Regions from separate parts of the Arthrobacter sp. C152 genome, predicted to be linked through region 1. Evidence: riboswitches for the same ligand, from Rfam matches in the RefSeq annotation. Region 1 holds a riboswitch; each other region holds the start of a gene.
What was found. Region 1 has a riboswitch for cyclic di-AMP ahead of ACYSM9_RS18160 (C40 family peptidase). Riboswitches for the same ligand answer to the same signal wherever they lie in the genome.
Positions count from the first base shown of each region.

Region 1 (6,839 bases):
TCGAGACGACGTCGGGAAGCTGCGGGCCGAAGGTGTCCCGGACCTGGCCCGGGGCGGGTGTGCCCTGTTCCACGACTTCGGCGCCGGTGAGGACCAGGCGCACCACGGGTTTGCCCTGGACGTACAGTTCGTCGTGTCCCGCCACGGCCGCCAGTGCCAGGTGGGCCGGGTTGAGGGCCACGCCGGCCTTGACCAGGACGTCGCCTTCCAGGGCTTCTTCCCCAGCCTTGCGGATGTGCTCGCCCGCCCGCGGTTCCCCGGGCCGGGCGCTGCCTCCGAGCATCAGGATGGGGAGCCCTTCATCATCCTTGCCCAGCAGGGCGCTCTCGGTACGGAGTACTGCCTTGGCTCCGGGCGGGATCAGGCCGCCCGTGGCGATGGGACTTCCCTGGTGCGGTGCCAGGCGTGTTCCGGGGTCCACCGGGATCCACGGCCCGCTTCCGTTGACTGCCCAGCCGTCCATGGCTGAGGAGGCATAGTGCGGCATGTCCTGCAGGGCGACGATGTCCCGGGCGAGCTTCCGGCCGAGGGCCTGCCGCAGGGGAACCGGGCCGGGAGGAATGGGCGTGGCGGCGTCGAACGCTGATTGCCTGGCCTCTGCCCAGCTGTGGGCAAGGTGGTGCGGGGTGTGCTGTTCAGTTGTGCCCGGGGGCGTCCCCGCGTCGCTGTGGGGTTCCTGCGTCATTCGCCGGGAGTCCCGGCGGCTTCAGCATCGTAGTCGGCGGCAAGGGAACGGGCCACGGCCAGGGCAGCATCCATGGCGGCGCTGTCCACTTCCCGTCCGGGGGCGGCCGCCTGGCCGGCGGCAAATCCGGCAATGAAGGTGGTCAGCGGCGCTGCCGGCCGGACCACGGAATGGGCGGCAACGCCGGCGAGGGCCAGGACAGCATTGATGTCCACCTGGACGTCCTCCAGCTTGTATGCCTGGAGCAGGGCCCTGCACCACTCTTCCAGTGTTTCGTCCTGGCTTTTCACGACTTGCCTCCCACGTTAGCTCCGCCCGCGCCGGTCCTGGTTTGCGCCCGGTTCCCGGCGGCAATCCCCAGTGCGGCAGCGTCGTCCCAGGTATCCACGTCGGAGGTGGCACCGGCGGGGACTGTGACAAGCTGCACGTCCAGACTAGCAAGAAGCGCCCGCACGGAGCCGTTGACCAGCGCATTCCGTTCGGCCAGCCGGCGCGCGGCTTTTCTTAACTCTGCCGTGCTATAAAGACCAGCCAACGGTTGGGCCCTTCCGTCCGGGCCGGCGGCCATCACAGCCGCCACGCCCGGTGAGGCCGGCAGGGCGGCGCGCAGGAGGGGGACCGCCTCGGAAACCAGCGGCATGTCGCACGCCAGGACCAGAGTCCAGGGCGCGGCAGCGCCGGCGCCGGCGAGGGCGTCCAGGCCGGCAGCGATGCCGGCGGCAGGGCCGGCAAAGACGGGCTCCTCCCGGCAGGCCAGCACCCCGGGCGGCAGGGTTCCGGCGGGAAACGAAGCGGCGTCACCCACCACCACGGTGCGGCCCGCACCGGATGCCGCGGCAAGCGCCCGCTCGAGAAGGGATGCGCCCTGGAACACCAGTGATTGCTTGGGCACCCCGCCCAGCCGCGAGGAACGGCCGCCGGCCAGGATTACGGCGTCAAAGTCAGAGCGGCTTTCTTCCACTCCCCCACTCTAGCCAGCACTGAAGGCCACAGGACACCGGCAAGGAACGCAGGATGCCGTCAGGCAGCCCGCTCCGGAAGGAGGAAGGGATCCCAGGCCGGGGTCGGCTTCTCCAACTCCTTGATCTGCCAGATGGTGCCATGGGGCGGTTCCGGGACAAACCGCAGCGCCCACCCCATCTCTGCCGGGGTGTGGTCACCCTTGACGTTGTTGCAGCGCAGGCACGCCGCCACCAGGTTCTCCCAGGAGTCGGCACCGCCACGGGACTTTGGGTGGACATGGTCGATGGTATGCGCGGCCTTTCCGCAATAGGCGCATTTGTGTCCATCGCGCCGAAGCACACCCCTGCGGCTCACGGCGGTGGAGTGGTTGTAGCGGGGCCGGATGTAGCGGTTGAGGAGGATCACGGACGGGCGGCCCAGAACATCCGTGGGGCCCACGACGGGGTCGTCCCCTTCGGCCACCACGCTCGCCTTGCCCGTGAGCACAAGCACCAGCGCCCGGCGGAAAGTAATAACCGCCAGCGGTTCATATCCAGCATTCAGAACGAGAGTGCGCATGCACTTACCTCTTCACGGCCGCACCCGTCAGGGGCACGAGGGCCGGCTGCCCTCGGCATGTCCGGGCTATGGATCGACACCACAAGAGTAAACAGAGAAATGCGATATCAGGTAATCGGCGCCACAGCCGGGGCCGGGAGTGCCCGGCCGCGCCCGGCGGGGACCCCTGCGGAACGGCAGCAATTAAAAGGCAAGGACCCCCGCCAAGAGGCGGGGGTCCTTGGGCGCCCTCGCGGCCGGATTAGGGCCGGACCGGCGCAGGGAGTGGCTAGCTGACGCGGATGAAGACGGGCCCGGATCCGACGTTCGCGCTGAAGACGACAGTCTGGTTGCCGTTGTAGCCGCCGTGGACGGCCATGCCGTTGCCTGCGTACACAGCGATGTGGGCCATGCCCGCGCCGCCGTCGGCGTAGTAGATCAGGTCACCGGGCTGCGCCTCGGCTGCGCTCACGGTGCGGCCCAGGGACAGGTAGCCGGCGGGCCAGTCGTGGAAGTGGATGCCGACGGCGGCCAGCGAGTTGGTGACCAGCATGGTGCAGTCCTGCATGACACCGAGCTGCGCGTAGGCGGCAGACAGGATGGCTGCGCCCTTGCCGCTGGCGGATGCCTGGGAAGCCGGGGCCACGGCGGTGGAGGCCGTCTTGGCGGTGACCTTGGGGGCGGCCGGAGCAGGGGCTGCTTCCTGGACCTCAACCTGGGGCTCGGGTTCGGCGACGGGAGCCGGCGTGGTGGTCACGGCGGGCTTCTCGTAGCTGATGGCGATGGTGGAGGCGGCCGAGATCGGGGCGTCCACAGCCGTTTCGACTTCCAGCGCGGAGGCGGGGGCGGAATCGCGCTTGACGTTGGCGTCGGCAGCATTGGCCGCGATACCGCTGGTCAGGACCAGGCCGGAAGCGGCTGCGATGACCGCGGCCTGGCGGCCCACGCCGCCGGCGTTGTCGCTGACAGCCTTGGCAATGACAGCGATTGAATTGGTCTTAGTGACCTCGGCGCGGTGCCGTGCGGTAGCACGAGTCGTCATCAGTTCTCTCTTTCGTTTTCCTCAGGACCGCTGTGGCATGTCCGAGGGGTGTGGACGCGCCGGCATCTTGGGGGTACGCCGGCGCATCCCGAACGGGGATTGGTGTTGAGCGAAAAGCTGGGGGCAAAAGAAAAAGTTCTTGGACCCGGGGGTCCGAAGAACTAGTTCATGGTGAAGAAGGAGGAGGAGCCGGTGGCTGCCACGGCGTGCAGCAAGGTTCCCTGGGAGGGGTTGAGGGCGCTGATCATCATGCCGTTGCCGACGTAGATGCCAACATGCGCGCCGCCGTTCTGCATGACAAGGTCACCCGGCTGGGGGGTGGAGGTCGGCTTCATCACGGTCCACGCGTTCGTGCGGGGGATGCTGATGCCGGCCTGCGCGTAGACCCACTGGGTGAAGCCGGAGCAGTCCCAGCCGGTGACGGGGCTGGTGCCGCCCCAAACGTAGGAGTGGCCGATGCCGGTGTAGGCGATGGCTGCGATGCCGGAGGTGGCTGCAGCGGAGATGGCCGCCCCCGCCTTGCCTGCGGTGGAGCCCTCGTCGCCGGCCGTGCGGTCAGCCGCGGTGGACTGGGTCCGGATGGTTTCCGCCTTGGGGGCAGCGGTGGTCTTCACCACGGGACGCTCGAAGGAAACCGTGGCGGTGGGGGCTGCAGTGACCGCGAGGGCGGTCTGCGAAGAGCCGGATTCGGTGGAGGCAGAGACGCCTGCCGTCGTGTCCGCTGCGGTGGCCGGCAGTCCCATGCTCAGGATGAGGCCGGAAGCGGCTGCCACAACGGCAGCCTGGCGGCCCACGGTCCCGGCGTTGGCACTAACGGCCTTGGACACTGCATCCAAGGGGTTGGTGCGAACCGTTTGCGCACGGTGGCGCGCAGAAGTGTGGCGTGAAGACACGAAGGTAGCCTCTCCCAATGCCTGCGAGGTGAGCTGTCGGATTCGGATGGGAGTCACCCGGCCACGTGCTTCCTGGGAAGCTCGCGACTTAACCCCAAGGCCTTCGACGTGAAGGCCAAAATTGGTTCCCCCGCCCCTGCCAGACGATGAAATGCGAACGGACCTTGAGCGGTGGCAGAGTTAGGCAATCCACTCAAGAGCGTCAACTTCGGAAAAGTTGACGCGAGTTAAACGCTACAGGAGTTTGGACCGAATGTCACATTCAGGTCACGGCGCGTTACCTGAAACTGAGAGCGGACGGTCATTTCACTCGCAAACATCGGGTCAGAGCCAGCCCATGGGGTCGACCACTTCGCCATTGACCTGCACCTCGAAGTGGAGATGGCAGCCGGTGGACGCGCCGGTGGTCCCGCTGAGGGCGACGACGTCGCCGCGGGACACAGTCTGGCCCACCTTGACATTGAACGAGGAGAGGTGGTTGTAGGTGGTCTCCAGGCCGTTGCCGTGATCAATCACCACGCGGTTTCCGCCGCCGAACTCGTGCCAGCCCGCGAAGGTCACGGTGCCGGTGGCGGCCGCAAGGACGGAAGTCCCGCATTGCGCCACGAAGTCCTGGCCGCGGTGGAAGTCGCCGGAGCCGCCGGTGATGGGGCTCACGCGGTACCCAAACGGCGAGGCGGTGGTGAGGGAGGCCAGGGGGGCCGCAAGGGTGCCGGCCGAGGCAGCGCGGCTGACCGAACCGGCGGACTGGGCACTCAAAAGCTGCTTCAGTTTCCCGTCCGGATCCGCCTGGGTCACCACGGCGGAGCGGCTGAAGTCGATCTGGGCGCCAACGTCCGCGGAAATCTGGGGGCTCACGGCGGAGGCCGCAACAGGCGTGCCGCCGGCCGGGCCGGTGGCCACGACGGGGCTGGTGGCCGGCATGGCGACCGTCAACGCGATGCCGCTGGCGGCAAGGGCGATGCCTGCCTTCTGTCCGATGCCACTCGCGGAGGCAAACTCGGTGACTTGCCGAAAGGGACCACGGCGCCGGCGCGCATCGCGGTGGAAATCACGGGGGCGCTCCGCTGCGAGAACCTCGACGACCCGGGGTGTCGAAGCGGGACCGGACGCGCGGCGGCGGCCCCGGGAGGTCTGCATGGTCAAGTGGGGTTCCTCTCTGGGTTAGCCTGCGGAGTTAGCTGTCGGATTCGGGTCAGAGAGATCAAAGACCCGGTCCGCCGTAAGCAAGCTTCCGCGCAGAGAGGTATCCATGGAGGATCCTTCACTGGAGAGGCTTGCTGCTGACGGACTTCACCCCAAGGCAGTCCCCCGCTGCCGGTTGTGGTTCCCCCGCCTCTGCCAGTAACGACTCGTACTCCTGATCCGCTGGCAGAGCTCGGCTCCGGATCAGGTAACGCTTAAGTATCAACGCTTGGTTCAACTATAGGGGCTTAAGACCCTAAGTAACAATTCCGTTATCTTTGCGTGATTGCACGCCCGTGGGGTAAGCGCAGGCCTATTTGACGGCAACGAAGACGTGCGCCGCAACTTCCGGCGGCAATTCCAGCGCGCCTTCGATTCCGGGCACGCGCACCGAAATGTAGTCACCCACGCGCTCGAGCGCCACGACGGCGCCGGGGCGGATTCCGCCTTCGTCCAGCTGGGCCAGAAGTTCCGGTTCCACTTGGATCGGCTCCGCAAGGCGGCTGATGGTCACGCCCGAACCGGGGCCGTAGCTTTTCATGGCTTCCAGCAGGCTGATGGCGCCGTCGGCAAAGCCGGGAGCAGGCCGGCCGCCGAGTTCGGCGAGGCCGGGAATCGGATTTCCGTACGGCGACTCGGTGGGATGGTCCAGCAGTTCGTAGATGCGGCGTTCCACGCGTTCGCTCATCACGTGTTCCCAGCGGCAGGCTTCATCGTGGACATACGCCCAGTCCAGCCCGATCACGTCGGCCAGCAGCCGCTCGGCCAGCCGATGCTTGCGCATCACTTCGGTGGCGCGCTTGCGCCCCGCTTCCGTGAGCTCGAGGTGCCGGTCGCCGGACACCACCACGAGGCCGTCGCGTTCCATCCTGCCAATGGTCTGGGAGACGGTGGGCCCGGAGTGGCGCAGCCGCTCGGCAATGCGGGCCCGGAGTGCGACGATGTTCTCTTCCTCGAGTTCCAGGATGGTCCGGAGGTACATCTCCGTAGTGTCGATCAGATCCGTCATCCAGCTCAGCTCCTCGAGCGCAGTACCTTGCGTTGTCCCACCGTATCGCCTCTTCCCGCGGTGTGGCCCGGAGGAAAGCTTAGCCTATTTTGACTTTGTCCGAATAGCCGGCCCCGGACGTCTCAGTGGCTGGACTATGACGGCGCCGGCTCCCGCCCTTACCGCTGTTCAGGCAGAATGGGGAGGGCCAAGTGCTGCCGTCCGGCAGCCACCAGCTGCCGGGGCCAGACCCCCGACCGAAGCAAAGTCACCGCCGAATTGGAGTACCTGTGAGCGAAACCAGCATCACGATTCCCGCCGACCTCCTGCCCAAGGATGGGCGCTTCGGGGCCGGCCCGTCAAAGGTCCGGCAGGAACAGATCGATGCGCTGGCCGCAGCGTCCAAGACGATCCTTGGCACCTCCCACCGGCAGGCACCGGTCAAGAACCTCGTGGGCTCTGTCCGCGAAGGCCTGGGCCAGTTCTTCCGCGCACCCGACGGCTATGAAGTGGTCCTCGGCGTGGGTGGCTCCACCGCGTTCTGGG
Region 1 covers NZ_JBTZSU010000035.1:13,815-20,653, forward strand. The annotation lists gene ACYSM9_RS18135 (molybdopterin molybdotransferase MoeA) at 1-685, opposite strand, end outside; gene ACYSM9_RS18140 (DUF6457 domain-containing protein) at 682-975, opposite strand; gene mobA (molybdenum cofactor guanylyltransferase) at 972-1,646, opposite strand; gene ACYSM9_RS18150 (HNH endonuclease) at 1,706-2,206, opposite strand; gene ACYSM9_RS18155 (NlpC/P60 family protein) at 2,475-3,227, opposite strand; gene ACYSM9_RS18160 (C40 family peptidase) at 3,389-4,054, opposite strand; cyclic di-AMP (ydaO/yuaA leader) riboswitch at 4,125-4,301, opposite strand; gene ACYSM9_RS18165 (M23 family metallopeptidase) at 4,445-5,260, opposite strand; cyclic di-AMP (ydaO/yuaA leader) riboswitch at 5,271-5,483, opposite strand; gene ACYSM9_RS18170 (metal-dependent transcriptional regulator) at 5,619-6,314, opposite strand; gene serC (phosphoserine transaminase) at 6,584-6,839, shown strand, end outside.

Region 2 (6,839 bases), on a different contig from region 1:
CATCGCCGGAATCCAGCTTCGTGGTGGGCGAGACGCTGAACGTCAACGGCGGCAGCCCCACCCCGTAAACGGCTGCCTACCCGGCCGGTTCCTGCTCGGCAAGCAGGGCGTCGGTGGCTTCATCCGGCTGGCCGTCGAAGAACTGGGCCAGGACCGTCTTGAACACTGTTTCTCCGGGCGCCGCCCGGAGAAACAGTGTCATGCACGAACGCAGTTTCTGCGCGTCAATGCCGCCCAGGATGTCCGCCGCGGACCGGTCGGCGTGGTTGGTGAGGGCCTGTGCGCATTCGAGCAGCCGGGGGCCGAGGACGTCGTGGTCCAGGTAGGCGCGGGCTTCGGCCAGGGACGAAATAGCGTAGGTGCGCGACGTGGCGCTGCGCCCCAGGCCGGCGATCTGCGGAAAGATGAACCACATCCAGTGTCCGGTCTTGTTGCCGACCCGCAGCTCTTCCAGGGCCTGCCCATAGGTTTCCCCGCTGTTCTGGGCGCTGACGAAGCGGTCAAGGTCAAACGGCTCATTCATTGGATCCTCCACGCAGGTTTCAAAGGGTCGGCTCCCTGGCAAGGGCGTCCGCCGCGGCCTGCAGCTGCGGCTCCGGGTCCTCCCGCCATCTCGACAGGATAACGTCGGCGCGCTGCCGTTCGCGCCCACCCAGCCCCGCCAGCAGGGGAACCAGGACGTCCGCGAGCAGCGGCGCCACCAGTTCCTGCGCCCGTACCGAGCGGAGGAACCCCTCAAGGCGGGTCAGGTCCGAATGCCGGAGCAGGCGGACGCTGGACTGCAGCAGCACCACGGCGGCCAGGCGGCGTTCAAAGACGGGCCGGGCGCCGGGTTTCGGCTGGGCCCAGAGGGCTGAGGCAAGCATGACCAGGGTGTCGTGGTCCAGGTCCTTGAATTTGCGCAGGGCGTCGCGCACTGTTCCCCGGACCGCCCCCACGGACGAGCCGTAGGAGGCGAGGGTGCCGCCCAGCCGGTTGCCGACGTCGTCCGCCCGGTACCAGGTGCCCTCATTCCGAAGCGTCCGGTCGATGAACTCCGCCGCCGCAGCCACGGTGTCCGCGGCGCCGGTCACCGTCCGCGCCCCGCCGCGGCGTGCCGGATGCAGAACGGGGTCCACGGCCGCGCCTCCAGCCGGCCTTCGGCGATGGGGTCCCCGCATACCGCGCACACGCCGTAGGTGCCGGCGTCGATCCTTGCCAGAGCCGCCTCCACCTGGTCCAGCCCTGCCGTGCTCTGCTTCAGGAGGGCCGACGCCTGGGAGAGTTCGAAGGCGATCGTGGCGCCCTCGGGGTCGTGCTCGTCGTCAACATTCGAGTCCTGCCGCGCCGAATTCGCCGCCGCGATGTCGGCCCGGAGAGCCGGCAGCAAAGCCGACCTCCGTTCCCGCTCCTGCTCCAGGAGCACCCGGAAGCGTTCAACGTCTGGCATAGGGAAAGCCTAGCGCCACATCAGTACCAGTTCAGGGCGACGGAGTGGCTCCAGGCACCGCAGGGGGTCGCGTAGCGGTCGCGGATGTAGCCCAGTCCCCAGTCGACCTGCGTCCGGTAGCTGGTCAGCCAGTCACTGCCGGCGCTTGCATACTTGCCCGGCGGCAGCGCCTGCGCGATGCCGTAGGCACCCGAGTAGGGGTTCGTGGCAGTGGTCAGCCAGCCGGATTCCTTTGTCCAGAGCTGCGCCAGGCACTGGAACTGTTCCTGGCCCCAGCCGTACGCGCCCAGGCGCCCGGAGGCATAGTTCTTCGCGCCGGCCGGATCATTGACAGCGCTGCCGGGAAGGGAAGGTACGACGACGGGCGGCGGGCTTGGCACCGCCGCCACCGGAGGTGCGTCCGGCACAGATGGGTCCGGTACGGGGTTGGCGGGACTTCCAGGGGGTGCCGGAGCGGGGGCGGCAGCCGGGGGTGCCTTCGGCTGCCGGGCTGCCGCGGCGGCGGCCTCTTCGGCCTGCCGGCGGGCCTGCTCTTCCGCGGCGGCATGCTTGGCCGCCTGCGCCGCCTCATAGGCAGCCAGCGCGGCCTGGCCCTGGCGGTACTGTCCCTCGATGGCCGCGGTGGTCCCTTTCAGGCTGGCAAGCTGTGCGGTCAGTTCATCGCCGTGCTGCTTTTCCTCCGCAACCTGCCGGGCCAGGGCTTCCTGGGCCGAACGGGCGGCCTCCAGCTTTGCCTTCGCCTCGCCGGCCAGGCGCTCCCGCTCGGCTTTGGCGGCCGTTTCCTGGTCAGCGAGGGAGGCAGCCACCTTGCCGGCAGCCGCGGCCTTGGCCACCAGCGCCGCGGTCTTGTCCCCTGCCAGCTGGACCAGGTTAAAGCCCTGGGCCGTGTTGGCCTCAAGGGCGTCCAGTGCCACGAAAAATCCGGCGTTGGTCCCGCCGGTCTTGTACGACTGCACCGCGAGGGCGCCAAGGGCCTTCCTGTGGCTTGCCAGTTGGCCGTTGGCCCGGGCGGCCTCGGCGGACAGGGTCTGCACCCGCGCGGTTGCCGCTTCGAGGGCTGCCTGCGCCGACGCGTAGCCGGCTGCTGAGCTGACGGCGGTGGCACCCGCAGCCTCGGACTCGGCCTGCAGGCCGGCGAGGAGGCCGTTGATCCTGCTGATTTCCCCGGCTTTGGCAGTTTCGGAGGACTGCGCCTTCTGCACATCGTCCCAGGATGGGTACCCGGCAGGTGGCGTGGGGTCGTCCGCGGAGGCAGGCAACAGTGCGGCCGCGGCCAGTGTAATGGCCAGCAGGCCTCCCAGCACGGGGGCCTTGATCCCGGTCACGATCAGGGGCATAGTCCCGAAGCTTACCGGCAGCCGTGCCGGCCACGAAGGATTTGCGCCGCAATACCGTTACCTCGCGCCATGCGGGGCGCCCTGCAGCGTCCGCAAAACCGCCACAAGACTTTTGCTGAATTCGAGAGGAAGGCCTCGCATGTTATCTAAATGTGACAATTGGCGGGAGCGCGGGTTATGGTCGAATGGTGTCCCTCCCAGACGGGACATTCCCATCAGCTTGCCGAGCCCTGCCGCTGACCCGGGATTCGATCGTTTCCAGCTGGCAGGGACGGGGGAACCACATTTCCACGGCCTTACGAGGCCTTGGGGTTAAGTCGACAGCGCCTTCCGTCCATCGCGGGGTGCTTTCGGCCGGGCATCTCCAGCCCGAACCCGACAGCTCACCCCGCAGGCATGGGAGAGGCGATCAACCGTGTCAAAAATTTCCAATGCTGCCCGTCACCGCGCGACCCCGGCCCGCTCGATTGTGCTCGAAGGCCTGGCCGTGACAGCCAAGTCCCAGGCGCGCTCGCTGGGCCGTCCGGCGCTCGCAGTGGCAGCCGCGTCCGGCATTGCGTTCGGGGTCGGCGCCCCGGCCCACGCCGGTGTCACCGCCCCGGACACCACCGAACAGACTAGAGTCCAGGCCACTGCCGCCCCCGCCGCCGAAGTGGCCGCGCCGGCAGCGGCGGCCGCCACTGTACACACCGTGGCGTCCGGCGACACCTTGGGCGCTATCGCGTCAGCCTACGGCGTCAGCCTGAACGATGTGCTGTCCGCCAATGGCCTGGGACTGTCCTCGATCATCTACCCGGGCGACCAGATCCAGATCCCGGGTGCAGGATACGCTGCCCCGGCACCCGCCCAGGCGCCCGCTCCGGCACCCACCGCCGCAGCCGCTTCGACTCCAGTGAACACCGGGATGAACATGTCCTACGCCTCGGCCACCCCGGCCTCCACCGGAACCGGCACCGGTGCAGCCATCCTCGCCTCGGCCTACAGCCAGCTGGGCGTCCAGCAGGACTGCACCGCCATGGTGGAGAAGGCCCTGCGCTCGGTGGGCAAGTCGGTGGGTGACCTGGCCCCCACCCAGTTCTTCCAGTACGGCACCGTGGTGGGCAGCCCGGCTCCCGGTGACCTGATCATCACCTCCGGCCACGTCGGCGTGTACGCCGGTGACGGCCAGGTGGTCAGCGGCGGCGTCAACGGATACACCACCGAGGTGCACTCCATCAGCTGGCTCGGCGGCTACTCCGCCGTCCGCGTAGCCTAACCACCGCGCGCAGAAGAAGGGCGGCGGCCGGGATTTCTGGCCGCCGCCCTTCTGCGTTCAGGTCCCGCAGAAGGTCATGTAACTCCCGAAGTCCTTGGGCGCTCCCTCGGCGTAGCGTTCCAGCCCCGCCCGTTGCGTAAAGGGTTTGGTGACCGCTTCCAGCAGCCGGCGCAGGGGGTCCAGGTCTCCCCCCGTGCCGGCCGCAAGCGCCTCCTCCACCAGGTGGTTGCGCGGGATGTAGGCGGGATTCACGCGGTCCATCAGGTCCGGGTCGGGGCCCAGGGCCTGCCACTGCCCCGCCCAGGAATCGAAGGCCGCCAGGTCCAGCACCATGCCGCGGACCGGACGGAGGTCCCCGCGGGCCGCCTTGCCGAGGTTCCGGAAGAACAGCGTGTAATCCACCGGGCCGTCCTTCAGGATGGCGACCGCCCCGTCCACGACGTCCGATGCCGCCTCGCTGCCGGCACCGGCCGCGTCCGCCGGCAGGCCCAGCTTTTCTTTCATTCCGCCGGACCAGGCCGCACTGTACTCAGCGCGGAAGGTGCCGAGCGCCTCGACCGCGGGCGCGACGGCTTTCTCCTGGTCCTCGTCGATCAGCGGCAGCATGGCCTCGGCCAGCCGGGCAAGGTTCCATTCGGCGAGGACCGGCTGGTTGGCGTACGCGTAGCGGCCGCTGGTGTCAATGGAGCTGTAGACGGCGCCGGGATTGAACGCATCCATGAATGCGCAGGGGCCGTAGTCGATCGTTTCACCGGAAATGGTCATGTTGTCCGTGTTCATCACCCCATGCACGAACCCCACCAGCATCCAGCGTGCCACCAGGGCGGCCTGGGCGGAGACCACCGAGCGGAAGAGGCCAAGGTACGGGTTTTCGGCCGCGGCGACCCCGGGGTAGTGCCGGCTGATGGCGTGGTCGGCGAGCCGCCGCAGCAGGTCGATGTTTTCCGTGGCGCGGGCATACTGGAAGCTGCCGACGCGCAGGTGGCTGCCGGCCACCCGCGCCAGCACGGCACCGGGCAGCATCCCCTCGCGCCGCACCTGCCGCCCGGTGGCCACCACGGCGAGGGAGCGAGTGGTGGGAATCCCCAGGGCATGCATGGCCTCGCTGACAAGGTACTCCCGCAGCATGGGCCCGACGACGGCCCGGCCGTCCCCTGCGCGGGCGAAAGGCGTGCGTCCGGAGCCTTTGAGGTGGACGTCCCTGATGCGTCCGTCCCCGTCCGTGACCTCGCCCAGGAGCAGGGCGCGGCCGTCACCCAGGAGGGGCGAATAGCCGCCGAACTGGTGGCCGGCGTAGGCCTGCGCCACCGGCGTGGCACCCTCCGGAACGTGGTTACCCACCAGGAGCCGCACGCCTTCAGGACTGCGGAGGTATCCGGAGTCGAGGCCAAGATCCGCGGCCAGCGCCTCGTTAAGGATGAGCAGTTCGGGCGCCGGGGCTTCCTCGGCCTGCCAGGGAACGGCGAGCTCGGCCAGGTCCCGGGCAAAGCGGCCATCGAAAGTGACCGTGGATTCAGCTGCTGCCGTCATGGTTTAACCCTATCGCCGTGGCTTCCTGATGTGGTGCCGGGTAGGATTCCCGGGCGCCCAGGCGCCGTGGAACGGGAATGCGCTGCAGGTCCTCCGCTGCCACGACGGCAACAGCGGGGGCGCGCGTCCGGGCCTGGGCGGCCAGCAGCGAAACGTCGTCGCCATACCGTGCCGAGAAGTGCGTCAGCACCAGGGTCCGGGCGCCCGCGGCCGCCGCCAGTTCCCCTGCCTGCCCGGCGGTGAGGTGGCGGTACTGCCGTGCCAGCCCGCCGTCGTCGTCACTGAACGTCGATTCGGTGACCAGCAAGTCGGCGCCGGCGGCCAGTTCCCCGGCGCCGAGGCAAGGCGCGGTGTCCATGATGAACGCGAACCGCTGCCCCGGCCGCGGCACGCTGACCTGCTCCAGCCGCACGCCGTCAAGGCTCCCGCCGCGCTGCAGCCTTCCGATGTCCGGGCCGGCGATGCCGGCCGCGCGCAGCCGCTCCGGCAGGAAGGTGCGGCCGTCCGGTTCAGTGAGCCGGTAGCCGTAGGTCTCGATGCGGTGGTTCAAGGGCCGGACCTCCAGGCCGTCCGCCACCGTTCCGGCGCCGGAGTGCGGGTGCAGCCGCAGGTCGATGCCGGGCGAACTGACGGAGATGAGGGCGCGGACAACGTCGGCGCCCGAAGCCGGGTAATGCAGGTGGACGGGATGGGTGACTCCATCCAGGGCCATCCTGGAGAGCACGCCCGGCAGCCCGAAACAGTGGTCGCCGTGCACGTGGGTGAGGCAGATCCTGGTGATGGATGTTGCGGAGACGCCGGCATGGATCATTTGGCGCTGGGTGCCCTCGCCGGGGTCGAAGAGCAGCCCCTCGCCGTCCCAGCGCAGGAGGTAGCCGTTGTGGTTCCTGGTGCGGGTGGGCACCTGCGAGGCCGTCCCCAGGACTACCAGCTCACGCACCGGGGCGTTCCGCCTGGCGGGCGTGAAGCCCCTTGGCATACGCGGCCTGGCCGGCGTGCTGGAGGCAATCGGCGAGGATGCTCACCAACCGCACCCCGTAGGTGACCGGCGGGTCCCAGTTCCGGTCGACAACGCGGTCCAGGTCGGAATCCTGGAGCCCTGACAGCACGGTGGCGGTTTGCCGGTGCACGGCGTCGCAGTATTCCTGCAGGAGAGCCCGCGGCGCACGCACCGCGTCCACCTGGCTGCTCGTATGGCCGTACCCGGTATCCTGCCGGGAGAGCGGCAGCCCGAAGCGGGACACGAAATCCTGGGCCGTCCAGACCTGTTCCAGCCCGGCAGCCGGAG
Region 2 covers NZ_JBTZSU010000008.1:51,685-58,523, reverse strand. The annotation lists gene ACYSM9_RS08100 (glucose 1-dehydrogenase) at 1-68, shown strand, start outside; gene ACYSM9_RS08095 (DUF1810 domain-containing protein) at 77-523, opposite strand; gene ACYSM9_RS08090 (DNA alkylation repair protein) at 543-1,073, opposite strand; gene ACYSM9_RS08085 (TraR/DksA family transcriptional regulator) at 1,070-1,429, opposite strand; gene ACYSM9_RS08080 (aggregation-promoting factor C-terminal-like domain-containing protein) at 1,450-2,766, opposite strand; cyclic di-AMP (ydaO/yuaA leader) riboswitch at 2,988-3,178, shown strand; gene ACYSM9_RS08075 (C40 family peptidase) at 3,182-4,021, shown strand; gene ACYSM9_RS08070 (protein adenylyltransferase SelO) at 4,079-5,551, opposite strand; gene ACYSM9_RS08065 (ribonuclease Z) at 5,535-6,491, opposite strand; gene ACYSM9_RS08060 (mycothiol transferase) at 6,484-6,839, opposite strand, start outside.
Region 2: linked by a shared signal. The riboswitch ahead of ACYSM9_RS08075 (C40 family peptidase) and the one ahead of ACYSM9_RS18160 (C40 family peptidase) in region 1 are both predicted to bind cyclic di-AMP.

Region 3 (6,839 bases), on a different contig from region 1:
TGGCACACCGGCTCTTCCACCTGGTCCGGCGGCGGGAGCACGCGGGTGCCGCACCGTCGTTCGACCGTCCCGTGGTCCGCGACGTCGTCGCCCAGGAGCTGCACGACGGCGGTCCGTCCGGCCCGGGGAAGGGTTCTGGCGGGTGATAGTTTTGGGGGATGCGCACTCTCGTTGTTGACCACCCGCTGGTTGCCCACAAGCTCACCGTCCTGCGGGACAAGAACACCCCGTCCCCGGTCTTCCGCCAGTTGACGGAAGAGCTGGTCACCCTGCTGGCCTATGAGGCCACCCGCGAGGTCCGCACCGAGCCCGTCACCATCCAGACGCCCGTCAGCACCACCGTCGGCACGGCCTTCACCAAGCCCACGCCCCTGGTGGTCCCCATCCTGCGTGCCGGCCTGGGCATGCTCGAGGGCATGACCAAACTGGTTCCCACCGCCGAGGTGGGCTTCCTGGGCATGGCCCGGGACGAGGAAACGCTGGACATCATCACCTACGCGGAGCGGCTTCCCGAGGACCTGACCGGCCGCCAGGTCTTCGTCCTGGACCCGATGCTTGCCACCGGCGGCACCCTCCGCGAGGCCATCAAGTTCCTGTTCAAGCGCGGCGCCTCCGACGTCACCTGCATCTGCCTGCTCGCCGCACCCGAAGGCCTGGCCAGGCTGGAGGAGGAGCTGTCCGGGGCCAACGTGCACATTGTCCTGGCGTCCATCGATGAGAAGCTCAACGACAAGTCGTACATCGTTCCCGGCCTCGGCGACGCCGGCGACCGCCTTTACGGCATCGCCGGGTAACCCCCTTTCCCAAACCGGGCCACGCCGCTAGCCTGTGCGGATGGACTGGAAACTCGAACTCGTCTTTGTCCCCGTGTCCGACGTGGACCGCGCCAAGGATTTCTACGTCAACAAAGTGGGTTTCAACCCGGATTTTGACGAGCGGCCCTCCGACGCCATCCGCTTCGTCCAGCTGACGCCCCGCGGCTCCGCCTGTTCAATCTGCATCGGCGAGGGGCTGTCCGACGCGCCGCCCGGAACCGGATCCAACCTGCAGCTGGTGGTGGACGACATCCATGCGGCGCACGAGTTCCTGAAGAACAACGGGGTGGAGGTCAGCGACATCGACGTCCAGCCCTGGGGCCACTTCGTGTACTTCGCCGATCCGGACGGCAACAAGTGGGCCGTGCAGTACATCCCCTACCGGAACGCCGGGCAGGCTGGTTAGGACTTAAACCGCGGCAGCCCGCACCTTGGGGTGCGGGCTGCTGATGGTGCGGGCGTGGTGCCGGCCTCCTAGTACCAGTTGTGGGCCAGGTGGAAGTTCAGGGCGCCGCAGGGGGACTGGTAGCTCTTCTTGATGTAGTCCAGGCCCCAGTTGATCTGGGTGCGGTAATTGGTGAGGTAGTCCGCTCCAAAGCTTGCCATTTTTTCGGCCGGCAGCGACTGCACGATGCCGTAGGCCCCGCTGCTGGCGTTGGTGGCCGTGGTGGTCCAGTCCGATTCCTTGGTCCACAGGGTCTTCAGGCACTGCATCTGGTCGGCGCTCCAGCCGAAGGAGGCCAGCTGGCTGTCGGCGTAGGCCTGGGCGCCTGCAGGATCGTTGACCGCGACGGCGGGAGCCGGCTCGGGTGCGGGGGCCGGAGCGGGTGCAGCCTGGGCTGGGGGAGTGGACGGGGCAGGGGCCGGTTCGGCCGCCTGGGGTGCCACGTTGATCGGCGCCGGGCTGGGTGTCGCGGCAGGGTTGGAACGGATTTCGCTTTTCTCGATGCTCAGTTGGGCGTCGGAAGCTGCTGTGGAAGAGTGGGACCCGGTGGCCGAGACCGGGGCCATGCTGTTGGTGGCCTGGCCTGCGGCGCCAACGCCGACCAGCACGGCACAGGATGCCGCGAGGATGGCGGCCCGCCGGCCGAGGGTGCTCTTTTTGGCCGCCTGGGGTTTGGCCCGGTGTTTTGCCTTGGACTGCAGGCAGGGTTCTGCCGTGTTTTTGGACATGGTTGATCGCCTCTCACACCTGCGGAGTTAGCTGTCGGGTTCGGATGAGGGCATCCGGCAGCACGGAATGATCACGTGCTGCTTAACCCCAAGGGCAGTCATTGCCCGGGACGGTGGGTCCCCCGCCTCTGCCGTTGCTCAAGCGGAATCCGGGAAGCGGCAGAGCTTGGCGTCAACCCGGGATTGCGGTCCGAACGCGGGCCGCACCTAATCGACGGTACAGGAATCGCCCGCTTAAGTCACATTTAGGTAACGGAAGTCACGACGGCGTGCGCGTCGCCTTGTGCGTTCAGCCGCAGCCGCCCCCAATTTTGGCGGCTGCGGCCGAGTGCGTCTTCCCCCTTCGTTATCCAGCCAGGACGTACACCGTGGCGCCGCCGATTGCCTGCGGGGTGAAGTTCGCTGCCACCCATTGGGCGATCTGCTCGGGAGCGGCGGATCCGCTGGTGGAGCGCATGGCGCCGCCGGCGACGAAGTAGTGGATCTTTCCTTCCGCGGCGAGTTGCTGGAACTGCGCCAGGGTCGGCGAGGGGTCCGTGCCGTTGAAGCCGCCCACGGCCATGACCGGCAGCCCAGTTGCCAGTTGGTAGCCTGCCGCGTTGTTGGATCCGATCACGGCGGCCGCCCAGGTGTAGCGGGACGCGCCGTCCTTGAGCGCGGCCACCAGTTCGGACGACGGCGTGGGGGCGCCGAGGAGGCCGCCCATGCCGCTTCCCGGCCGGCCACCCGCCAATCCGGTTCCGCCAGAAGGTGCCGCTCCCGGGCCCGGGCTACGGGCGCCGGCGCCTTGTCCCGTCCTGCCGGCACCGAAGCCCGACGCCGGCCCGGCACTGACGATGGCTCCGCTGTGTGCCGTCGCCGCGGTGGTGAGGGAGTACGCCAGGGGGCCGGCGAGTGACGCTGCTATGGCGAGCGCCGCCGTCGTCCGCTGGATTGAACGCATGCGCAGGAACCTGGCCAGCCCTGTGCCCGCCGCCGCTGCCAGGCCGCCGGCCAGCACAAGCCAGCGCAGCCACGGCCCGTACGCGGAGGTGGTCCCGAGCAGGTAGAAGCCCATCAAGGCCGCCGCCGCCACTGCCGCCGCGAGCAGCGCCCCGGCCGCGGCCTGCTGCCTGTGCTGCCACAGCAGAACGCCGCCCAGGCCCGCCAGCGCAGCGATCCCCGGAGCCAGCGCCACGGCATAGTAGGGGTGGATGATCCCGGCCATGAAGCTGAAGACCAGTCCGGTGACCAGCACCCAGGAGCCCCAGATCAGCACGGAGGCGCGAACCCCGTCGTTCCGGGGCGCGCGGCGGCCTACCCAAAGCAGGCCCGCGGCAAGGATCAGGGCGGACGGCAGGAGCCAGGCCACCTGGCCGCCGAAATCGCTGTTGAACATCCGGAACAGGCCTGGCACGCCCCATCCGTTGCCGCCGCCGACGCTGCCCGTCTCCTCGCCGGTGAGCCGTCCCAGCCCGTTGTAGCCGAGCGTGAGTTCCAGGATGGAGTTGTCCTGGGAACCGCCAATGTAGGGCCGCATACCCGCAGGGGTCAGCTCCACCGCGGCAAGCCACCAGCCGGCGGAGAGGAGCATCGCCAGTCCGGCGGCAGCCAGCCGGGCCAGCCGCCGGCGGATCCTGCCCGGCCCCGCAACTGCATACGCCACGGCGAATCCGGGGACCACCAGCAGCACCTGCAGCTGCTTTGTCAGGAACCCGAACCCCAGGAGGACCCCGGCGAGCAGCAGCCACCGCAGCCCGTCCTGCTGGATGGCCCGCAGCGTGGCGTATCCGGCAGCGGTCATCAGCAGTACCAGCAGGGCATCCGGGTTGTTGAACCGGAACATCAGCGTAGCCACCGGGGTAAGGGCAAGGACCGCCGCGGCCAGCAGCCCTGCCCGGTGCGCCAGCCGGTCATCACCGGTGGCCGGCGCCGCGGCCCGCCGCACCGCCAGGTACAGCAGCCACGCAGTGCCCACGCCCATCAAGGCCTCGGGCACCAGGATGCTCCACGGGCTCAGGCCGAAGACGCGCACGGACAGGCCCATGATCCACAGGGACGCCGGCGGCTTGTCCACCGTGATCGAATTGGCGGCATCGGAGGAACCGAAGAACCAGGCCGTCCAGTCCTGCGAGCCCGCCTGGGCCGCTGCCGAGTAGAAAGCGTTGGCCCAGCCGGATGCGCCCAGGTTCCACAGGTACAGCAACGCCGTGGCCACCAGCAGGACGGCCAGCTCCAGTCGGGCGCGGCGGGAGGCCGGTGCTCGGAAGGTGCCGCCGGCCGCGCCAGGTGCCTGCACGCCGGGGAAGTCTACGCCGGGGGAATTTACCCGGGGGGACCGCGCCGGTGCCGTCCGGGTGTAGTGGCTGCTGGCCATGGCGTCCTACTTGGTCAGCGTGTAGACGGTGGCGTTGCCTACCGTCTGCGCCTGGAAGGTGGCCTGGACCCACGCCGCGACCTCCGAGTTGCCGCCGCGGCCGCCCATGCCGCCGCCCATCCCGCCGGCGCCGCCTTCGATGAAGTAACTGATCTCGCCCCTGGACACCATGTCCTGGAACTGGGCGAGCGTGGGGTAGGGGTCCCCGCCGTTCCAGCCGCCCAGGGCAATCACGCTGGTGTTGGACGCCAGTTCAAGGCTTGCCGCCTGCGACGCGCCGGAGACGATCGCGGACCACTTCGTGGTGGTGCCGGACAGCAGTGCGGTCAGCGCGGCGTCCGCCGTTCCTTCGCCGGGTCCGCCGGGACCGCCCGAACCGTTCCCCTGGGCGCCGGGCACACCGGCGTCGAGCCCCGGGCCAAAGGCGCCAGGATCCGCGGTGCCTGCCTCTGTGCCTGCGTCGATGCCTGCGTCGCGTGCCGGCCGGTCCGCGGCGCCGAATCCTGCCCGGTCGCCGATGCCGCCCCGCGCCGGGGCCGCGGAGCCGGCAGGGCCCGACGTCGGGATGGAACCGGAGTGCGCCGTGGCGGCAGTTGCCAGCGTCCAGGCAGCCGTACCCAGGCCCCCGGCCAGCAGCGACACCGCGACGACGGCGGCAGCCCCTGCGCGGCGGAACCGGCCGGCTGTGCCCACGGCCGTTCCCGTACCTGTTCCGATGCCGTCGACGCGGAGCAGGATCGCACCCGCAGCCAGCACCCCGAGGACGATGACGGTGGTGCCCAGCCATGGAAGCCACGACGGGTCCCGGCCCAGCAGCACCGCCGACCAAGCAGCGGTGGCGGCCACGACGATGGCCAGCACGATCCGGGCCGGCCAGGACGCGCGGCCGCGCCACAGTTCAACGGCGCCGATGCCCACCAGGGCCGCGATCGCCGGGGCGAGCGCCACGGAGTAGTAGGGATGGACGATGCCGCTCATGAAGCTGAAGACGCCGGCCGTGACCAGGAGCCAGCCGCCCCACAGGATCAGGGATGCCCGGCCCAGGGACGTGCGGACTTCCCGGCGGGTGAACCACAGCCCTGCCGCCAGCAGGATCAGCGCGGCAGGCAGCAGCCAGGACACCTCCCCGCCGAAGCTGGTTCCGAACATCCGCAGGAGGCCGGCGGCCCCGCCGAAGCCTGCGTTGCCGCCACCGAAGCCACCTCCTGCGCCTCCCGGGGCGCCCGCACCTCCGCCGCCGGGCATGCCTTCGCCGGACCCCGTGATGCGGGCCAGGCCGTTGTAGCCAAACGTGAGTTCCAGGAAGCTGTTGGTGGTGGACCCGGCCATGTAGGGCCGCGCCGAGGCCGGCGTCAGCTGGAACAGCGCCACATAGCTGCCGGCCACCACAACGATTCCGCCGAGGGCGCCCAGCAGGTGCACCAGCCGGCGCCACAGCGTGGTGGGAGCCGCCCAAAGGTAGGCGAGCCCCAGTGCCGGAACAACCAGGAAGCCCTGCAGCATCTTGGTCAGGAATGCCAGGCCGATCACTGCACCGGCTGCGACCAGCCACTTCCAGCCCGCCCGCTCAATGGCCCGGGTGGTGAAGTATGCCGCGAGCACCAGGCACAGAGTGAGCAGGGCATCCGGGTTGTTGAACTTGAACATCAGCGCCGCCACGGGCGTCAGCGCCAGCGCGCCACCGGCCAGCAGGCCTGCCGCCGGTCCCGAAACCTTCTTGACGGCCAGGTAGAGGAAGCCGACGGCGGCAACGCCCATGAGTGCCTCCGGAACCAGCATGCTCAGCGAAGAGAAGCCGAAGATGCGGCCGGACAGGGCCGGGATCCACAGCGCCGCGGGCGGCTTGTCCACGGTGATCGCGTTGCCGGCGTCGAGCGAGCCGAAGAGGAACGCGGTCCAGTCCTTCGTGCCCGCCTGGATGGCAGCGGCGTAGAAGGAGTTGCCGTAGCCGGTGGCCGCGAGGTTCCAGAGGTACAGAACCGTTGTGGCCAGCAGCAGGCCTGCTGCGGAGGGGCGCACCCAGCGGGGCTGGTTGCCGAACGCGTAGCGGGTCCAGGGGGCCGTCCGCTGCCGGGCCGCGGGGGCGGCGCCGGACGTCGAAGGCTCGGCGGTGGCGGTTGCACTGCCACCTGCCGGGGTCATGGTCGAGGTCATGATGCTGCCGTTTCTGTTGAAGTGATGGCGTCTGCGGAGGTCTTGCGGCTGTTCGTTTCCCGGAACACCCACAGCCGGAACAGCAGGAACCGGATTGCGGTGGCAGCGAGGTTCGCCGCCACGACGGTGAGCACTTCCGCCCACCGGTCCGGCGTCGTCGTACTGTGCACCACGGCAAGGGCCCCGGAGGTAAGCAGGAGGCCGATGCCGAACACGATCAGCCCTTCGGCATGGTGGCGCAGGGGATTGCCGCCCTGGATGCCGAACGTGAAGCGCCGGTTGGCGCCGGTGTTGGCCACGGCCGTGGTGACCAGTGCCAGGAAGTTGGCAAGCTGCGGATC
Region 3 covers NZ_JBTZSU010000033.1:16,496-23,334, reverse strand. The annotation lists gene ACYSM9_RS17730 (phosphatase PAP2 family protein) at 1-146, shown strand, start outside; gene upp (uracil phosphoribosyltransferase) at 159-794, shown strand; gene ACYSM9_RS17720 (glyoxalase superfamily protein) at 835-1,221, shown strand; gene ACYSM9_RS17715 (aggregation-promoting factor C-terminal-like domain-containing protein) at 1,290-1,988, opposite strand; cyclic di-AMP (ydaO/yuaA leader) riboswitch at 1,994-2,153, opposite strand; gene ACYSM9_RS17710 (ArnT family glycosyltransferase) at 2,335-4,344, opposite strand; gene ACYSM9_RS17705 (ArnT family glycosyltransferase) at 4,351-6,498, opposite strand; gene ACYSM9_RS17700 (bifunctional glycosyltransferase family 2/GtrA family protein) at 6,495-6,839, opposite strand, start outside.
Region 3: linked by a shared signal. The riboswitch ahead of ACYSM9_RS17715 (aggregation-promoting factor C-terminal-like domain-containing protein) and the one ahead of ACYSM9_RS18160 (C40 family peptidase) in region 1 are both predicted to bind cyclic di-AMP.